DNA from 4 places in the Paludibacterium flexuosum genome. Region 4 is predicted to be linked to each of the others. Evidence: predicted binding sites of a transcription regulator. Region 4 holds the regulator's gene; each other region holds the start of a gene.
What was found. The regulator sigma-54, encoded in region 4, starts transcription at its own class of promoters, with help from an activator protein. The targets are predictions, from matches to a motif close to CTGGCACGCTTCATGCTT.
Positions count from the first base shown of each region.

Region 1: a site for sigma-54 is predicted at 2,645-2,662, ahead of glnA (type I glutamate--ammonia ligase). Genes of this name have one in related genera too.
Region 2: a site for sigma-54 is predicted at 2,006-2,023, ahead of flgB (flagellar basal body rod protein FlgB). Genes of this name have one in related genera too.
Region 3: a site for sigma-54 is predicted at 1,146-1,163, ahead of glnK (P-II family nitrogen regulator). Genes of this name have one in related genera too.

Region 1 is NZ_AP029060.1:1,636,081-1,640,421, forward strand. Features, by position in the region: gene prmC (peptide chain release factor N(5)-glutamine methyltransferase) at 1-394, opposite strand, end outside; gene mtgA (monofunctional biosynthetic peptidoglycan transglycosylase) at 400-1,086, opposite strand; gene aroE (shikimate dehydrogenase) at 1,089-1,916, opposite strand; gene AACH39_RS07725 (rhodanese-like domain-containing protein) at 1,991-2,443, opposite strand; gene glnA (type I glutamate--ammonia ligase) at 2,727-4,145, shown strand; gene glnL (nitrogen regulation protein NR(II)) at 4,298-4,341, shown strand, end outside.
Region 2 is NZ_AP029060.1:1,073,861-1,078,201, reverse strand. Features, by position in the region: gene AACH39_RS05140 (KUP/HAK/KT family potassium transporter) at 1-1,758, opposite strand, end outside; gene flgB (flagellar basal body rod protein FlgB) at 2,048-2,458, shown strand; gene flgC (flagellar basal body rod protein FlgC) at 2,464-2,874, shown strand; gene AACH39_RS05125 (flagellar hook capping FlgD N-terminal domain-containing protein) at 2,893-3,624, shown strand; gene flgE (flagellar hook protein FlgE) at 3,657-4,341, shown strand, end outside.
Region 3 is NZ_AP029060.1:3,022,889-3,027,229, reverse strand. Features, by position in the region: gene AACH39_RS14410 (YifB family Mg chelatase-like AAA ATPase) at 1-594, opposite strand, end outside; gene AACH39_RS14405 (accessory factor UbiK family protein) at 603-863, opposite strand; gene glnK (P-II family nitrogen regulator) at 1,221-1,559, shown strand; gene AACH39_RS14395 (ammonium transporter) at 1,583-2,893, shown strand; gene AACH39_RS14390 (ClpXP protease specificity-enhancing factor) at 3,005-3,451, opposite strand; gene AACH39_RS14385 (glutathione S-transferase N-terminal domain-containing protein) at 3,461-4,063, opposite strand; gene AACH39_RS14380 (cytochrome c1) at 4,218-4,341, opposite strand, start outside.
Region 4 is NZ_AP029060.1:3,309,805-3,314,145, reverse strand. Features, by position in the region: gene AACH39_RS15745 (HAD family hydrolase) at 1-362, shown strand, start outside; gene lptC (LPS export ABC transporter periplasmic protein LptC) at 359-925, shown strand; gene lptA (lipopolysaccharide transport periplasmic protein LptA) at 915-1,454, shown strand; gene lptB (LPS export ABC transporter ATP-binding protein) at 1,457-2,185, shown strand; gene AACH39_RS15725 (RNA polymerase factor sigma-54) at 2,192-3,619, shown strand; gene raiA (ribosome-associated translation inhibitor RaiA) at 3,689-4,003, shown strand; gene ptsN (PTS IIA-like nitrogen regulatory protein PtsN) at 4,104-4,341, shown strand, end outside.

The DNA of each region.
Region 1 (4,341 bases), 1.7 Mb from region 4:
CCTGCCATTGCGGGGCCTCCAGAGCCAGGGTCACGGCAATCGCGCCGCTGCCACAGCCAAGATCCAGCACCTGCGCCGGGCCGCGCCCCTGACGCGCCAGCGCTGCCTCCACCAGATGTTCGGTTTCCGGACGCGGGATCAGCACGGACGGCGAAACCGCAAAAGGTCGACCGTAAAACTCGCGCTGCCCCAGCAGATAGGCCAGCGGCTCCCCGTCCACACGCCGCTGCGCCAGCCGGCAGAATGCCGCATAGACGCCCGACTGCAGCTCATGCTCCGGATAAGCGACGATGCGGGCATGGGTCAGATCCGGCACGACATGCATCAACAACAGACGGGACTCAAGGCGCGGCAGCGCAAAAGCGCGCAGCGCCGAAGCAATGGTAGGCGTCATCAGGGTCATTCCGGCAGATCGGCGTACGGCATGCGCCGCAGAATAATGCGCGTCTTGCGCCCCAGTCCGGGCGCATTGCGGTGCTCGTCGTAGTAACGCGGGTTGGGTACCATGGCCGCCAGCTTGGCGGCCTGGCCAGCGCTGAGCCGTGCCGCCGAAGTATGGAAGTAATAGCGCGCAGCCGCCTGGGCACCAAACACGCCATTGCCCCATTCAATCACATTCAGGTAGATCTCGAAGATACGGCGCTTGTCCATCACGGCCTCCAGCATCACCGTGATCAGCGCCTCCTCGGCCTTGCGCCAGGGCGTGCGCTTGTCGGAGAGAAACAGATTCTTCGCCAGTTGCTGGCTAATGGTCGAGCCACCGGCCACAATACGCCCCTTTTTCAGGTTTTTCTCGAAGGCCGTTTCGATGCCATCCCAGTCGAAACCGACGTGATCGACAAAATTGGCGTCTTCCGCGGCAATCAGGGCACGTTTGAGGTTGGGCGAGATCTGTTCGTAGGCCACCCACTGCTGACGCAGCTCGGCCTCGGGATCGTCTTCCTGCAGCTTGGCCAGCTGCTCGTTCATGAAGGCGCTGGCCGACGGGTTATGGCTGCGCCAGTAAACGATATGGCCGAAGATCCACAGGTTATATAAGGCAAAGGCGGTCACCAGGACCGCCAGCAGCTTGCTGAACCAGCGCATCGTCAGGCCAGCAATTCGCGCAGCATATTCGTCACCTTGCGCGTTTCCGGCTTGACGCCATGCCAGATATGGAAGGATTCCGCGGCCTGCTCGACCAGCATGCCCAGGCCATCGGCCAGCATGCCGGCATTTTCCGACTGGGCGCGCTGCAGGAACAGCGTCAGACCACTGCTGTATACCATGTCATAGGCCAGCGAGCGGGTGGTGAAAATACCGTGCGGGATCGGCGGCAGCTCGTTGTGCAGGCTGGTGGAGGTGCCATTGATCACAATGTCGAAATGCTGCCCGGCCAGTTGCTCATAGGCGGAGGCGGCACAGCGCCCCAGACCGAGCGCCTCGAAATGGTGCACCAGTGCCTCGGCCTTGATCAGGGTACGATTGGCAATGGTGACCGAGGCCGGTTTTTCCTGCAGGACAGGCCCGAGCACGCCGCGCACGGCACCACCGGCACCAAGAATCAGCACGCGCTTGCCTGCGATGGGGAAATCCAGGTTTTCCACGATGTCCCGCACCAGCCCCACGCCATCGGTGTTGTCGCCGAACACCTTGCCGTCGCGGAAGGTCAGGGTGTTGACAGCCTCGGCGGCACGCGCACGCTCGGACAGCTCGGTCGCCAGACGATAGGCGTCCCCCTTGAACGGCAAGGTCACATTCAGACCACAGCCCCCGGTTTTGACGAAGGCAGCGACCACATCGGCAAAACGGTCGGTGGCAGCCTGCAAGCGCTCATAGCGTATCGACCGGTTTTCGGCCCGGGCGAATTCGGCATGAATGAAAGGCGACTGGCTATGGTCTACGGGGTTACCGATGACGGCGTAACGTTCGGTCATGATCTGCTTTCTGGAAATCCGTTTACTGCGGTTGTCCGCTACTTTAGCCGCGACAGCCTCATGCATCAACACATTCAACCCTGTACCCAGGGCAAGCCATGCTTTTTCCAGCCATTGAGGTGGCCACGCTGGCTCATGCCATCCTTATCCCCCTCAAAGCCTTCCAGCACGTTATAGACCGCGGCGAACCCGGTCCCCTGCACCACACGTGCGGCCTCATCCGAGCGCGCACCGCTGCGGCACATCAGCATCACCGTCGCCTCCGGTGCGACACGGGCCTGCAACTGGGCGAGAAACTGGCCGTTGAGCTGCATGCCGGGATAACTGCGCCACTCGACACAGACGGCATTCGGCACCATGCCGACAAACTGCCACTCGGCAGCACTGCGCACATCCACCAACACCGCACCCGGCAAGTGCTGCATCAGGTACCAGGCTTCCTGCGGCAGCAGCGCCCCCTGATACGGCGCCCCCATGGCGGCGGCTCGCCCGGCGGCCTGTTGCAAAATTGTCTGAACCTGATCCATCACAGACTCCCCGCTCAGCGGTCAAAAATATGACGTCTTGATTATCCGTTGCAGGCGCAGACAAGGCAATGCCTGTTCACTCGGGCCGGATATGCATCATTTTGGTGCATTAAATCGGGGACAGCACTAAAATGGGTCGGCCAGTATCATGACGTACGCGTATCCAGCACGCCCTACAAGGATTTACCGTCCGGAAAAGGGTTGGCACGCTTCATGCTAGACAGTGTCCAGCAACCATTTCAGGCATCACCTTGAAGCAAGTAGCCCAATTTAGGAGATCAACATGGCGGTAGCAGACGTAGTGAAACTGATCCAGGAAAACGACGTGAAGTTTGTTGACCTGCGCTTTACCGACACGCGCGGCAAGGAACAACACGTATCCATTCCGGCACATGTCCTGACCGAAGATGCTGAAGCCTGGTTTGAACGCGGCCATGCGTTCGACGGCTCGTCGATCGCCGGCTGGAAGGGCATTCAGGCCTCCGACATGCTGCTGATGGCCGATCCGGCCACTGCCAAGATCGATCCGTTCTTCGACGAAGCCACCGTCATCATGAGCTGCGACGTGGTCGACCCGGCCGATGGCAAGGGCTATGACCGCTGTCCGCGTTCCATCGCCAAGCGCGCCGAAGCCTACCTGAAGGCCACCGGCATTGGCGATACCGCCTACTTCGGCCCGGAACCGGAATTCTTCATTTTCGACTCGGTCACCTGGGGTGCCGACATGTCCGGCTGCTTCGTCAAGATCGAGTCGGAAGAAGGTGCCTGGGCCTCGGCCCAGCAGTTCGAAGGTGGCAACACCGGCCACCGCCCGGGCATCAAGGGCGGCTACTTCCCGGTACCGCCGGTCGACTCCGCTCAGGACATCCGTTCGGCCATGGTGCTGCTGCTGGAAGAGCTGGGCGTACCGGTCGAAGTCCACCACCACGAAGTGGCCACCGGCGGCCAGAACGAAATCGGGACCAAGTTCTCCACGCTGACCCAGCGCGCCGACTGGACCCAGATCCTCAAATATGTGGTGCATAACGTGGCGCACAGCTACGGCAAGACCGCCACCTTCATGCCGAAGCCGATCGTCGGCGACAATGGCTCGGGCATGCACGTGCATCAGTCGATCTGGAAAGACGGTCAGAACACCTTCGCCGGTGACGGTTATGCCGGCCTGTCCGATACCGCCCTGTACTACATCGGCGGCATCATCAAGCACGCCAAGGCACTGAACGCCATCGCCAACCCGGGCACCAACTCGTACAAGCGTCTGGTTCCGCACTACGAAGCCCCGGTGAAGCTGGCCTACTCGGCCAAGAACCGCTCGGCCTCGATCCGCATTCCGCACGTGGCCAGCCCCAAGGCCCGTCGTATCGAAGCCCGTTTCCCGGATCCGCTGGCCAACCCGTACCTGCTGTTCTCGGCACTGCTGATGGCCGGTCTGGACGGCATCCAGAACAAGATCCACCCGGGCGACCCGGCCGACAAGAACCTGTACGATCTGCCGCCGGAAGAAGACAAGCTGATCCCGACCGTCTGCGCCTCGCTGGACGAAGCGCTGGATGCCCTGGACAAGGATCGCGAGTTCCTGACCCGCGGCGGCGTATTCAGCAACGAGTGGATTGATGCCTACATCGAGCTGAAGATGCAGGAAGTCAACCTGGCGCGCATGACCACGCACCCGGTTGAATTCTCGATGTACTACAGCCTGTAATTGTGCCGAACCGCGCCCGGGGTGCGGTCTGGAAAACCCGCTCTCCCGTGAGGGAAGCGGGTTTTTTTCCGGGCCCCCGCCAGAGCGCACCAAAACAGTGCATACTGAATCATGCCAATGGATTTCGTGCCCCAAGCTGACAAGAGCCTGTCATGACCGGAACAGAAAACACGCCGCCCGGCTTTGCCGGACTCGA
Region 2 (4,341 bases), 1.4 Mb from region 4:
CTCGACGGCGACGTGTACGATCCAGTGCCGCCGGTCGGTCGGCAGGGCGATTTCCTTCTGCTGTGCCATTTCCTCCAGCAGGTTTTCCACGTTGGGTTCTTCCATGAAGCCGAAGCTGACGTTGACGCTGAGGATGCTGCCACGGCCCGGTGTCTGCTCGAAGACCGTGATCTGATAGCGGTTGCCGTGTACGTAGGGCACCTTGGGGTGGTTGACGGTCACGAAGATGAGGTTGCGCGGCAGGATGCCATAACGGTCCCAGATGAGCTGCAGCAGGGCCGGGGTATGGTCATGCAGGCGGTGTGGTGCACGCGGGATCATCAGAATGGCGTTGCGCTCGACAAAATGCCGGCTCTGGCGGTGCAGTTCGATCAGCTCGGTCATGTTCATGGTGTGTTTGCGCGAGTAGGCCGCCGAAGTGGCCTGCCTGCCCCACTGCCAGGTGACCATGACGATGAATACCACCAACCCGATGCTGATTGGTACATAGCCGCCCTCAAGGAATTTCAGACTGCTGGCACCGAGAAAGGCGCCATTGACGGCGGTGATAGGGACCCAGACCAGCCTTGCGCGGGCGCGGGTCCATTGCCAGTGCTCCTGCGCGATGGGCAGCATGGCGCAGGAGGTGATCAGCATGACCCCGGCAACAGCCAGGCCATAGGCCGCCGCCAGGTTGTGGCTGGATCCGAAGACCACTACCAGGGTGATGCTGCCGAGGTACAGCGACCAGTTGACGAAGCTGATATAGATCTGGCCCGTGTGCTCGATATCGGTATGCACGATCCGCAGGCGCGGAAACAGGCCGAGACGAACCGCCTGCGACAGCAGGGAAAAGGTGCCGGTGATCAATGCCTGCGAGGCGATGATGGTGCTCAGGGTCGCCAGAATGATCATCGGGTAGAGCAGGGGCGGCGGCACCATGCTGAAAAACAGATTGGGCCAGTTCTGGCCCGGGTGAGCCAGAACGAAGGCGCCCTGGCCGAGATAGTTGAGCAGCAGGGCGGGGAAGACCACGCTGAACCAGCCCAGACGAATCGGGCGGGCGCCGAAATGCCCGAGATCGGCATACAGGGCTTCGCCACCGGTGACGCAGAGCATGACGGCCCCCAGGGTCATCAGCGAGGCGTGCCAGTGACGCTGCAGCAAAAACTGCAGGCCGTACCAGGGATTGAGTGCCTGCAGAATTTCCGGGGTGGTCATGATCTGCCGCAGTCCGAGCAGGGCGATGGACAGGAACCACAGGAGCAGCACCGGGCTGAAAATCTTGCTGATCTTGCCGCTGCCGACGGATTGCAGGGCAAAGAGCAGCGTCAGCAGTGCCAGGGTGATCGGCGTCACCAGCTCGCTCTGTCCGGGCAGTGCGATGTCCAGACCTTCGACGGCCGCCAGTACGCTGATGGCCGGAGAGATCATGCCGTCGCCGATCAGCAGGCCGGCACCGAGAATCAGGGCAATCAGGATCGGCCGGGTGCGCGATTGTCTGGCATTGCCGTACAGCAGGCTGTACAGCGCAAACAGACCACCCTCGCCATCATTGTCTGCCCGCAGAACCAGCAGGGCATATTTGAAGGCCACAATCAGGGTCAGTGCCCAGATCGCCAGTGAGGTGCCGCCGAGCACACTGTCTGGCGTCAGTGCCTGCAGTCCGGAGCCAAAGAAAATCTGGTGCAGCGCATAGAGCGGCGACGTGCCGATATTGCCGTAGACGATACCAATCGCCCCCAGGGTCGCAACGGCCAGTTTGCGATTCTCAGCCACGCCATGTCCCCATGTTCTCCCCGGCCGGGCCGGGTCTTTTAGGATTCTTAAGAGAATCATAGTCACACCAGACCCATTTTGAATATCTGTCGGCCCTGTCCGCCATGGTGTTTCTCTTTTGCCGGGTGGCTGCAAGGCCTTGCCTGTCGGCGGCAATTCTTGCCGCTGACGGTGGGTTTGGGGCGGGCGATGGGTTTTCTGTTAAATAAAAACAATAAAAATCAATCACTTAATTATTTTATATTTTCTGGCATGCTTCCTGCTTTATATGTCGCACCAGGAGGAAGACATGTTCGACAAAATCGCCAATGACTTTAAGTTCGATCAACGCGCACTGAATCTGCGCGCGTATCGCACTGAAGTGCTGGCCGGCAATATGGCCAACGCGGAAACGCCTTACTACAAGGCTGTCGACTTTGATTTTGCCGCCACCATGAAGGCTCAGATGGATGGTCATGGCAGTGGCAAGGATCTGGCGCTGATGGCCACCGATCCGCGTCATTTCAGTACTAATCCTGGTGATGGTGGCGCCTCGGTGCCGCTGCAATACCGCAATGCGGTGCAGCCCAGTGTCGACGGCAACACCGTGGATATGGATGTGGAGCGTGGTGCGTTCATGGATAACGCCTTGCAGTATCAAAGCACGCTGACCTTCCTCAATCATCGTATTTCGCAGCTGAATCTGGTTCTGAAGGGCTGATTGCCATGTCTCTGACCAATGTTTTTTCGATTGCCGGTTCGGCGCTGACAGCGCAGTCCATGCGACTGAGCGTGGTGGCCAGTAATATCGCCAACGCCGAAAGCGCGACCAGCTCGACCGGGCAACCCTACAAGGGTCGTCATGTGGTGTTTACCGCCATTCCGGTGACGGCCACCCAGCCGCTGGTGGCCGGGGTGCGGGTCACCTCGGTGGTGGAAGACAAGAGCCCGCCGATTCTGAAGTACGATCCGGCCAATCCGCTGGCAGATGCCCGCGGCTACGTCAATATGCCCAACGTCAATCCGGTAGAAGAGATGGCTGACATGATCTCGGCCTCGCGTTCGTATCAGACCAACGTTGAAGTGATGAATACCGCCAAAACCCTGATGCAGAAAACACTGCAGCTTGGCCAGTAATACTGAAAGGAATGCATCATGACCGTCTCGTCTACCAGTCAGTCCAATAGCAGCAACCCCTACGACATTCTGAACGGCAACAAGAGTTCGTCCAGCTCCACGTCCGGCAGCAGTACCGACCCGACCAGCGCTCAGGGGATTCAGGATCGCTTTCTGAAGCTGCTGACGACCCAGCTGCAGGCTCAGGATCCGATGAATCCGATGGAGAACAGTGAGATCACCAGTCAGATGGCGCAGATCAGCCAGGTGACCGGGATGCAGAACCTGAATACCACCATGCAGTCGCTGCTGCAGTCGCAAATGGCGTCGCAGTCGCTGATTGCCGCCACCACGGTCGGACATAGTGCCCTGGTTGCCGGCAATACCATGGGCTGGGACGGCAATACCAACGGCAACAAGACCATGGGGGCGGTTTCGCTGGCAGGTTCGGCTCAGCAACTGAATATTTCGGTGCAGGACGCCAACGGCAAGACGGTTTCCACTTTCAGTGTGCCGAGTCCGCAAAACGGCATGAATTCCTTCGCCTGGGATGGCAAGGACAGCAGCGGCAACGTCCTGCCGGCCGGCAACTATACCTTTACCGCCACGGCCTCCAATCAGGGGACCGACGGCTCGGCCGTGCAGGTCAAGGCCACGACCTACAACTACAAGACCATTGCCGCGGTGAGCTTTGCCGCCAACGGGGCGCCGCAGCTGGTGCTGAGTAACGGCAAGACCGTGGCCATGTCGGATGTGGCACAGATTTCCTGAGTGGAAAACGGAACAGAGATCGGAGCAAGAACATGGGTTTCCAACAAGGTCTGAGCGGTCTGAATGCCGCCTCCAAGCAGCTGGATGTGATCGGCAACAACATTGCCAACGCCAGCACGGTCGGCTTCAAGGGCTCGCGCGCCGAGTTCGGCGATATGTATGCCAACAGCTTTTATGGCGTGGCCTCGACCCAGGCCGGTATCGGGGTGCAGACGCTGGATGTGGCACAGCAGATGACCCAGGGCAATATCACCACCACCAACAATAATCTGGATATTGCCATCAACAATAACGGCTTCTTCATCGTGAAGACCGGCGCTTCGACCAGCGGGACCAGTACCGGCACGCTGGAGTACACGCGCAATGGTGAGTTCAAGGTCGATAATCAGGGCTATATCGTGAATGGTCCGGATCGCCTGCAGGGCTGGGTAGCCAGCAATGGCGTCGTGACCCAGGGGGCGACAGCCGACCTGCAGCTGCAGACTTCGCTGATTGCCCCGAGCACGACCTCCAAGGTCACCATGGGTGTCAACCTCGACTCCCGCTCCACGCCGCCGACGGTCGCCTTCAGTCCGACCACGCCGGCTTCCTATAACTGGTCCAACTCGACCTCGGTCTATGACTCGCTGGGTAATGCGCACAACATGACCCTGTATTATCGCAAGCAGACCCCGACGGCGACCGGTACCGACTGGAGCGTGTATGCCTATGTCGATG
Region 3 (4,341 bases), 290 kb from region 4:
AACGCCCTGCCCGCGAACCTCGGCAAGATCCGGCAGCAAACGACCACACGGCGGAGACTTCGCCTCGGCGATACTCAGCGCCTGCACACCATTGAGATGCGCACAGACCTGCAGCAGGCTGTCTGCCTGCAAAACCTGCACGCCGGGCACCAGTGCCGCCTCGGCCGCACTGGCCGTGGGCAGCACCAGGCAACGTGCAGCACGGGCCGCATGACAGGCCATCGCCAGCGCACCGCGCACCGGCCGCAACTGCCCGGACAGCCCCAGCTCGCCGGCGAACTCATGCCGGGCAAGTGGCGCTGCCAGCAGTTGGCCGGAAGCGGCCAGGATGCCCAGCGCAATCGGCAGATCGAAACGGCCGGAGGCCTTGGGCAGGTCAGCCGGCGCCAGGCTGACGATGATCTTGCTGGCGGGAAATTCAAAGCCGGAGGTCTGAATCGCGCTGCGGACCCTGTCGCGACTCTCCTTGACCTCGGTATCAGGCAAACCAACGATATGAAAAGCGGGCAACCCCGCTGAAAGATGCACTTCCACTTCCACGTCGGGCGCATCCGCACCATCCAGCGCCCGACTATGCACCACGGCGAGCTTCATCGCCGCAATCAGGCGCGGCCGTGTTCCGCAGCCTCATCCGACGCCCCTTCCAGACGCGCCAGACGCTCCTCCAGCCGAGCCAGCTGCTCGCGGGTGCGAACCAGTACCTCCTGCTGCACCTCGAACTCCTCGCGGGTAACCAGATCCAGCTTGCTGAAAGTCGCGGCCATCATGGCCTTGAGGTTTTTCTCCACATCCCGAACCGGGCTGGCGGCGATGGTCTCACTGATTTTGCTGCTCAATTCCTCGAACAGTTTCTGACTAAGCATGGCAATACTCCGTTCGTATTCGGTCTGATTGAAATCCGGCTTGAGTGTAGCAAAAAGCCCCAGCTCCCGCAGTGTCCGTGGCATGCACCAGACTTGCCAGCCAACGCACCAGCATGGTGCATGAACAGACGAGCCGGACCTGCGCCCCCGCATCACCGCCCTGCCCTCGTTCAGACAACAACGCGGACGAACAGACAGCCTGCTTTTTTCAAGCGGCCGAAATGCTGGCTGGATAAGGCATTCAGTCTGCTCGCGGAATTTTTTTCTCACAACAGTGTGAGGCTGGCATGTTTTCTGCAATGCAGCATATGAAGTCTACAAAACATCAGCAGGATCAGGGACAGCAAAGGAGAGGTCATGAAATTGGTCACAGCGATTATCAAGCCGTTCAAGCTTGACGAAGTACGCGAGGCCCTCTCGGCCATCGGCGTACAAGGTATCACCGTCTCGGAAGTCAAAGGCTTCGGGCGCCAGAAGGGACACACCGAACTCTATCGCGGCGCAGAGTATGTGGTGGACTTCCTGCCCAAGGTCAAACTGGAAATCGCCATCGACGATGCCCTGCTTGATCAGGTCGTCGAAGCCATCGAGAAATCGGCGCGTACCGGCAAGATCGGTGACGGCAAGATTTTTGTCGTGGATCTGCTGCAGGTTGTCCGTATCCGGACGGGCGAAACCGGCGTGGACGCAGTTTGATCATTGGACAGGGGGGAATAGAGATGAAGAAAACCATCACTGCGCTGGGTCTGGTCGGGCTGTTTCTTGCCCTGCCGGCTTTGGCCGATGCGCCGGCAGGTCCGGCACTGCAAGACTTCAAGGTCATCAACTCCGGTGACACGGCCTGGATGATGACCTCGACCGCGCTGGTTCTGTTCATGACCATCCCGGGTCTGGCGCTGTTCTACGGTGGCATGGTACGCAAGAAGAACGTCCTGGCGACCCTGATGCAGAGCTTTGCCATTACCGCACTGGTCACGATCATCTGGACGGTCATCGGGTACAGCCTGGCCTTTACGGTCGGCTCGCCGTACATCGGCGACCTCAGCCGCGCCTTCCTGCAGGGCATGGACTACCTCAGTGACGTCAAGAAGATCAGCGTCCACCCGAGCGCCGGCACCATTCCTGAAGCAGTCTTCATGATGTTCCAGATGACCTTTGCCATCATCACGCCGGCACTGATCACCGGTGCCTTTGCCGAACGGATGAAGTTCTCCGCCATGCTGATCTTCATGACCCTGTGGTCGATTCTGGTCTACGCGCCGGTCGCCCACTGGGTGTGGGCACCGGGCGGATGGATGGCCGGCAAGGGGGTCCTGGATTTTGCCGGCGGCACAGTGGTGCACATCAATGCCGGTATCGCCGGTCTGGTCTGTGCCCTGGTGATGGGCAAGCGTGTCGGTTTCGGCAAGGAAGCCATGCCGCCGCATAACCTGGTCCTGACGCTGATTGGCGCTTCGATGCTGTGGGTAGGCTGGTTCGGCTTCAACGCCGGCTCCGCGGTCGTCGCCGATGGGCGTGCCGCCATGGCCATGGTCACCACCCAGATCGCTACTGCCGCGGCGGCACTGGCCTGGATGTTTGCCGAATGGCTGACCAAGAAAAAGCCGTCCGTACTCGGCATCGCCTCCGGCGCCGTCGCCGGCCTGGTGGCCATCACGCCGGCCTCCGGTTTCGTCGATGTACAGGGTGCCCTGATCATCGGCATCGCTGCCGGGGTGGTCTGCTTCTGGGGTGCCACCGGCCTGAAGCACATGCTGGGCTATGACGACTCGCTGGATGCCTTCGGTGTTCACGGCGTCGGCGGCATTCTCGGCGCCCTGCTGACCGGTGTCTTCGCCGTCAAGCATATCGGCGGCGCCGATGGCAGTCTGGCCACTCAGGCGCTGGGGGTTGGCGTCACGGCGGTGTACTGCGCGATCGTGACCTTCATCCTGCTGAAAGTCATCGATCTGGTTGTCGGTCTGCGTGTCGCCGAAGAAGAAGAACGCGAAGGGCTGGACGTGGTTCTGCACGGTGAACGCATCGAATAAGCACAGAATTCGTGGTAAGGGACTTTGGGGCGCTTCGGCGCCCCCTTTTTTTGTCTGCCGGGCGGACAAAGAAAAACGGGCGCCGCAGCGCCCGTGATGATTCGATCCGGCTTACTTGACGATGCGCAGGTTGGGCGGCCCCTTGGGCTTGTCGCCCTCGGGGGCGGCAGGCGAAGCAGACTGATTGCCCTTCTCGCCCGGAATCGCCGCCGGTGCATGATCAACGGCATGCAGGTGCTCGGTATTGGCCAGCTCGACATCAAACCCCATCCCCTCACCGGTTTCGCGGGCGAAGATCGACATCACGTTGCCAATCGGCACGAAGACCTGACGGGCCACACCGGCAAAACGCGCCGAGAAGGTGATCAGGTCATTATCGATGCGCAGCTCCTTGGTGGCATCGGCACTGATGTTCAGCACAATCTCGTTGTTCTGCACATACTCGCGCGGCACATCGGTACGCTCATTGACCCATACGACGATATACGGCGTATGACCGTTGTCGGTGCACCACTGATGCAGGGCACGGAGCAGATAGGGTTTGGTGCTGGTGGTCATGGGAACCCCTTATTTACGCATGGCCTTTTCGGACGGCGTCAGCGAATCGATGAACGACTGGCGCTGGAAAATACGCTCGGCGTACTTGAGAATCGGCGCGGCACTCTTGCCCAGATCGATGTTGTAGTGTTCCAGACGCCACATCAGCGGCGCGATGGCCACATCGATCATCGAGAAATCATCGGCCAGCATGAACTTCTGCTTGGCAAAGATCGGGGCGATGGTGGTCAGGCCGTCACGGATGGCTTCACGGGCCTTGGTGGCTTCCTTGCCGGTCGCACCGGATTCCAGTGTCTTGACGTGGTTGAACAGTTCCTTTTCGAAACGGAACAGGAACAGACGGGCACGGGCACGCATCACCGGATCGGCCGGCATCAGTTGCGGGTGCGGGAAGCGCTCGTCGATGTATTCGTTGATGATGTCGGATTCATGCAGGATCAGATCACGCTCGATCAACACCGGCACCTCGTTGTACGGATTCATTACCGCGAGGTCTTCCGGCTTGTTGTGGAGATCCACGTCGATGATCTCGAAATCCATGCCCTTTTCGTACAGCACGATACGGCAACGGTGGCTGAAGGGGCAGGTAATGCCGGAGTACAGGGTCATCATGGCAGGCACTCATCCTTGACGGTTCAGGTTGGAAAATTGCCACGATTCTAGCATTTTCCACCCTGCCATTACCAGTTTTTATGCGTAAGCGCATGATTAAAAAAGAAAAAAGGCAAGGTTCGCACCTTGCCTTTTATCCCGAAGTTCACACGTCTCAGTGCACGTCGCGCCAGTATTCCTTCTTGAGGAAGTAGGCCAGCGGCAACAGCAACAGGCCGAGGAACATCAGCACGACATAACCGATCTGCAGTCGCTTGACCTGAGCCGGCTCGGCCATG
Region 4 (4,341 bases):
TCAAACTGGCCCTCATTACCGGCCGCGCCGCAAGCTGTGTCGAGCACCGCGCCCGCGGGCTCGGCATCGATTTTTACTATGCCGGCATTCACGACAAGCGCACGGCTTTCGAGGATTTGCTGGCCAAGGCGGGCGTGCAGCCGGCGCAATGTGCCTATGTGGGCGATGATGTGGTCGACCTGCCGGTCATGCTGCGTGTCGGGCTGGCGATTTCCGTCCCCGAAGCCCCGAGCGTGGTGCGCCAGCACGCCCACTACGTCACCGGCAATCGTGGCGGACGTGGGGCCGTACGCGAAACCTGCGAGCTGATCATGCAGGCCCAGGGCACGCTGGACGACCTGATCGCGGGCTATCTGTCATGAAGAGCGGGCATTGGACACGGTTGTTCCCCGTGGCGCTGGTCGCCCTCACCGCCCTGCTGACGATCTGGCTGGATCAGGTCTCCAAGCTGGGCAGCTTCGGCCATGATCTCGATCCGTCCCAGCCCGAATATGTTGCCGAGAAAATCGACGCGACACGCTTTGATGAGCAAGGGCGCGTCCTGCAGCACATGATTGCCGACAGACTGTGGCAGTACCCCAACCAGCGCGAGCTGTATTTCAATCAGGGCAACATCGCGCTGTTCAAGGATGGACAGCTGGATTACACGCTGATCGCCGACAACGGGCGTTACAATACCGAGTCGCGCGTCGCGTTCCTTGAGCATAAGGCGCATCTGCAGAAACCGGCGGTCGCGGGTCAGCCGCCGATGACGCTGGACAGCTCTGCCATGACCGTCGACACCGTCCGTCACTACGCCAGCTCACCGATGCCGACCACCGTTCACTATGGCAGCAGTGTCGCCAATTCGACGGGTTTCAATTACGACCAAAAGACCGGCATCGTGAACATGCTGTCTTATGCAAAGGCCACTTATGTTCAATAAATCCGCCCTGCTGCTGACACTCCTTGCCCTGGCCACCCCGCTGGCGTTCGCCGAAAAAGCCGACAGCGGCAAGCCGATCCAGATCAGCGCCGACCGCGCCACGCTCGACCAGATCAAGGGCATCACCGAATGGGATGGCGCGGTCGTGGTCATCCAGGGCACCATGCTGATGCATGCCGACCACCTGACGGTCACCCGTGACGCTCAGGGCAATCAGACCATGATCGCCACCGGCAAGCTGGTCACCTTCCGTCAGAAGGCGGATGATACGCCGGAAAAGAAAAATGTCTGGATCGACGGGCAGGCCAAGCGCATCGACTACAGCACGGTCACCCATACCGCCATCCTGACCACCAATGCCCGCGTCAAGAAGGGGGATGACCTGCTGATCGGCGACGTCATCGTCTACAACACCGAAACCCAGGTCTATCAGAGCCAGGGCGGCAGCGGCAATACCGCCAACAAGGGCCGGGTCACCGCCATCATCCAGCCACAAAAGAAAGACGCCAGCAGCGGCGCCGGAAAGTGATCATGACCGATAGCGTATTGACAGTGCAGCGCCTGAAAAAGCGCTACAAGAACCGCACGGTAGTCAAGGATGTCTCGCTGCAGATCAAGAGTGGCGAAGTCGTGGGTTTGCTGGGGCCGAATGGTGCCGGCAAGACCACCAGCTTTTACATGATCGTCGGTCTGGTCGGTGCCGATGACGGTGAAATCACCATCAACGAGCAGTCCATCACCCACATGCCGATCCACCGTCGGGCGCGGCTCGGGCTGGGCTATCTGCCGCAGGAAGCCTCGATCTTCCGCAAGATGACGGTCGACGAAAACATCCGCGCCATTCTGGAGATCACCGGCTTCAAGAAAGACGAACTGGAAAAAGAGCTCGACCTGCTGCTGGATGACCTGAACATCGCCCATCTGCGCAACAGCAATGCCCTGTCGCTGTCCGGCGGCGAGCGGCGCCGGGTGGAAATTGCCCGCGTGCTGGCCACGCGGCCACGCTTCATCCTGCTGGATGAACCCTTTGCCGGGGTCGATCCGATTGCCGTCATCGACATCCAGAAGATCATTTCCTTCCTCAAGGAACGCGGTATCGGCGTACTGATCACCGACCACAACGTGCGAGAAACACTGCGGATCTGCGACCGCGCCTACATCATCAGCGACGGTGCCGTGCTGGCTGCCGGCGAGCCGGAAACACTGGTCAACGACGAGCGGGTGCGCAAAGTCTACCTGGGCGAGCATTTCCATCTGTAAACCATCATGAAGCAAAGCCTCCAGCTCAAAGTCTCCCAGCAGTTGACCCTGACGCCGCAATTGCAGCAGTCGATCAAGCTGCTGCAACTGTCGACGGTCGAACTGCAAGCCGAAGTCGAACGCTATCTGCTGGAAAACCCGCTGCTCGAGCGCGATGAAGACACTCCCGGCGAACCCGGCCTGCCGGAGCGCCCGATGGAAAGCAGCCACAGCGAAGAGGTCCCGAAGCAGCAGGAGCAGGACACGGCGAGCGAACCGGGCATGGAAGCGCTGCAGGACTGGGGCAGCGGCAGCGGGACCGGCAGTGGTGGCAGCTACGACGACGAATTCGACCCCTTTTACAATGTGCCCTGTCATCAGACCCTGCGCGAGCTGTTGCTGTCGCAGCTGGGAGAAATTGACCTGCCGCAGCGCGACCACGCCGTCGTGCAACTGCTGATTGAAGAACTGGATGACGATGGCTACCTGACCACGCCGCTGGCCGAACTGGTGGCCAGTCTGCCCGAAGAGCTGGCCCTGGACGAAGATGAACTGGCCGTCGGCCTGCGCATGCTGCAGCAGTTCGACCCCCCCGGCGTCGGCGCCCGCTCACTGCCCGAATCCCTGCAACTGCAACTGGCCAGATTACCGGCCAGCACCCCCGGCAAATCCCTGGCCGGCGACATCATCGCGCAGCACCTGGCCCTGCTCGGCGCCCGTGACTACACCCGCCTGCGCAAGCTGCTGGGCACCAGCGACGATGCCCTGCGCGAAGCCCAGACCCTGATCGCCCGCCTCAACCCGCGTCCGGCCAGCGGCTTCGACGCGCGCGACACCCATTACGTCACCCCGGACGTCACCGTCAGAAAGCGTAAAGGCCGCTGGGTGGCCGAGCTCAACAGCAGCGCCGTCCCGCAATTGCGCGTCAACCAGATCTACGCCCGCATGCTGTCGGAAAACCGCCAGCAATCCGGCGATCTCGGCAGTCGTCTGCAAGAGGCACGGTGGCTGGTCAAGAACATTCAACAGCGATTTGACACTATCCTGAAAGTGTCGGAAGCTATAGTCGACAAGCAGCAAGCGTTCTTTGAACAAGGCGAAGTGGCCATGCGGCCGATGATCCTGCGCAATATCGCCGATGAGCTCGGGCTGCACGAATCCACCGTCTCCAGAGTCACCACCCAGAAATATCTGCTCTGTCCCCGGGGACTTTTCGAGCTGAAATATTTCTTCGGCAGTGCCCTGGAAACCGACAGTGGCGAAGAATGCTCCGCCACCGCCATCAAGGCACATATCCGCAGGCTGATCGAACAGGAGAACCCATCCAGGCCACTGTCAGACAGCGCCATTGCCGAACAGCTATCCAGCCAGGGAATTCAGGTTGCAAGACGTACCGTTGCCAAGTATCGTGAAGCCATGCAGATAGCGCCGGTCAATCAAAGAAAGGCTCTGTAATCCAACATCCGGCTGTACGGCCGACCCGACCGTGCAGTCATCATGGCAACAAAGTAAGGAGTAAGGGTTATGAACATCAAAGTGACTGGTCTTCACCTCGAGATCACCCCGTCGTTGCGCGACTATATTGATGAGAAGCTCGAGCGCATCAGCCGCCATGTCGACGACCTGATCGATGTCTCCGTTACCCTGTCCGTGGACAAACTGGTCCAGAAAGCCGAGGTCAACGTTCACCTGTCCGGCAAGGACATCCATGTCGAAGCCACCGAGGCCGACATGTACGCCGCCATCGACCTGCTGATGGACAAGCTGGACCGTCAGGTGCTGAAGTTCAAGGAAAAGCAGACCGAGCACCGCGGCGCCCACCCGGAAGCTTCGCTGTAAAGTGACATTCAGTACTGCCGGGAACCTTCGGGTTCCCGTTTTTGTTTGCCAGACTTTTTGACGAAGCCGGTCCGCCCGGCCTCCGATGCCGCCAAACGCTATGAAACAGATCGGTAAGATTCTTTCCCGCGAGCACATCCTGCTCGACCTCGACGTCAGCAGCAAGAAAAGGGTTTTCGAGCAGGTCGGTCTGCTGATGGAAAATACCTGCGGCATCGCCCGCAGCGAGGTGTTCGATTGTCTGTTTGCCCGAGAAAAACTCGGCTCCACCGGCCTGGGTCAGGGGGTTGCCATTCCCCACGGCCGAGCCCAGGGACTCAAGGAAGCCGCGGCCATCT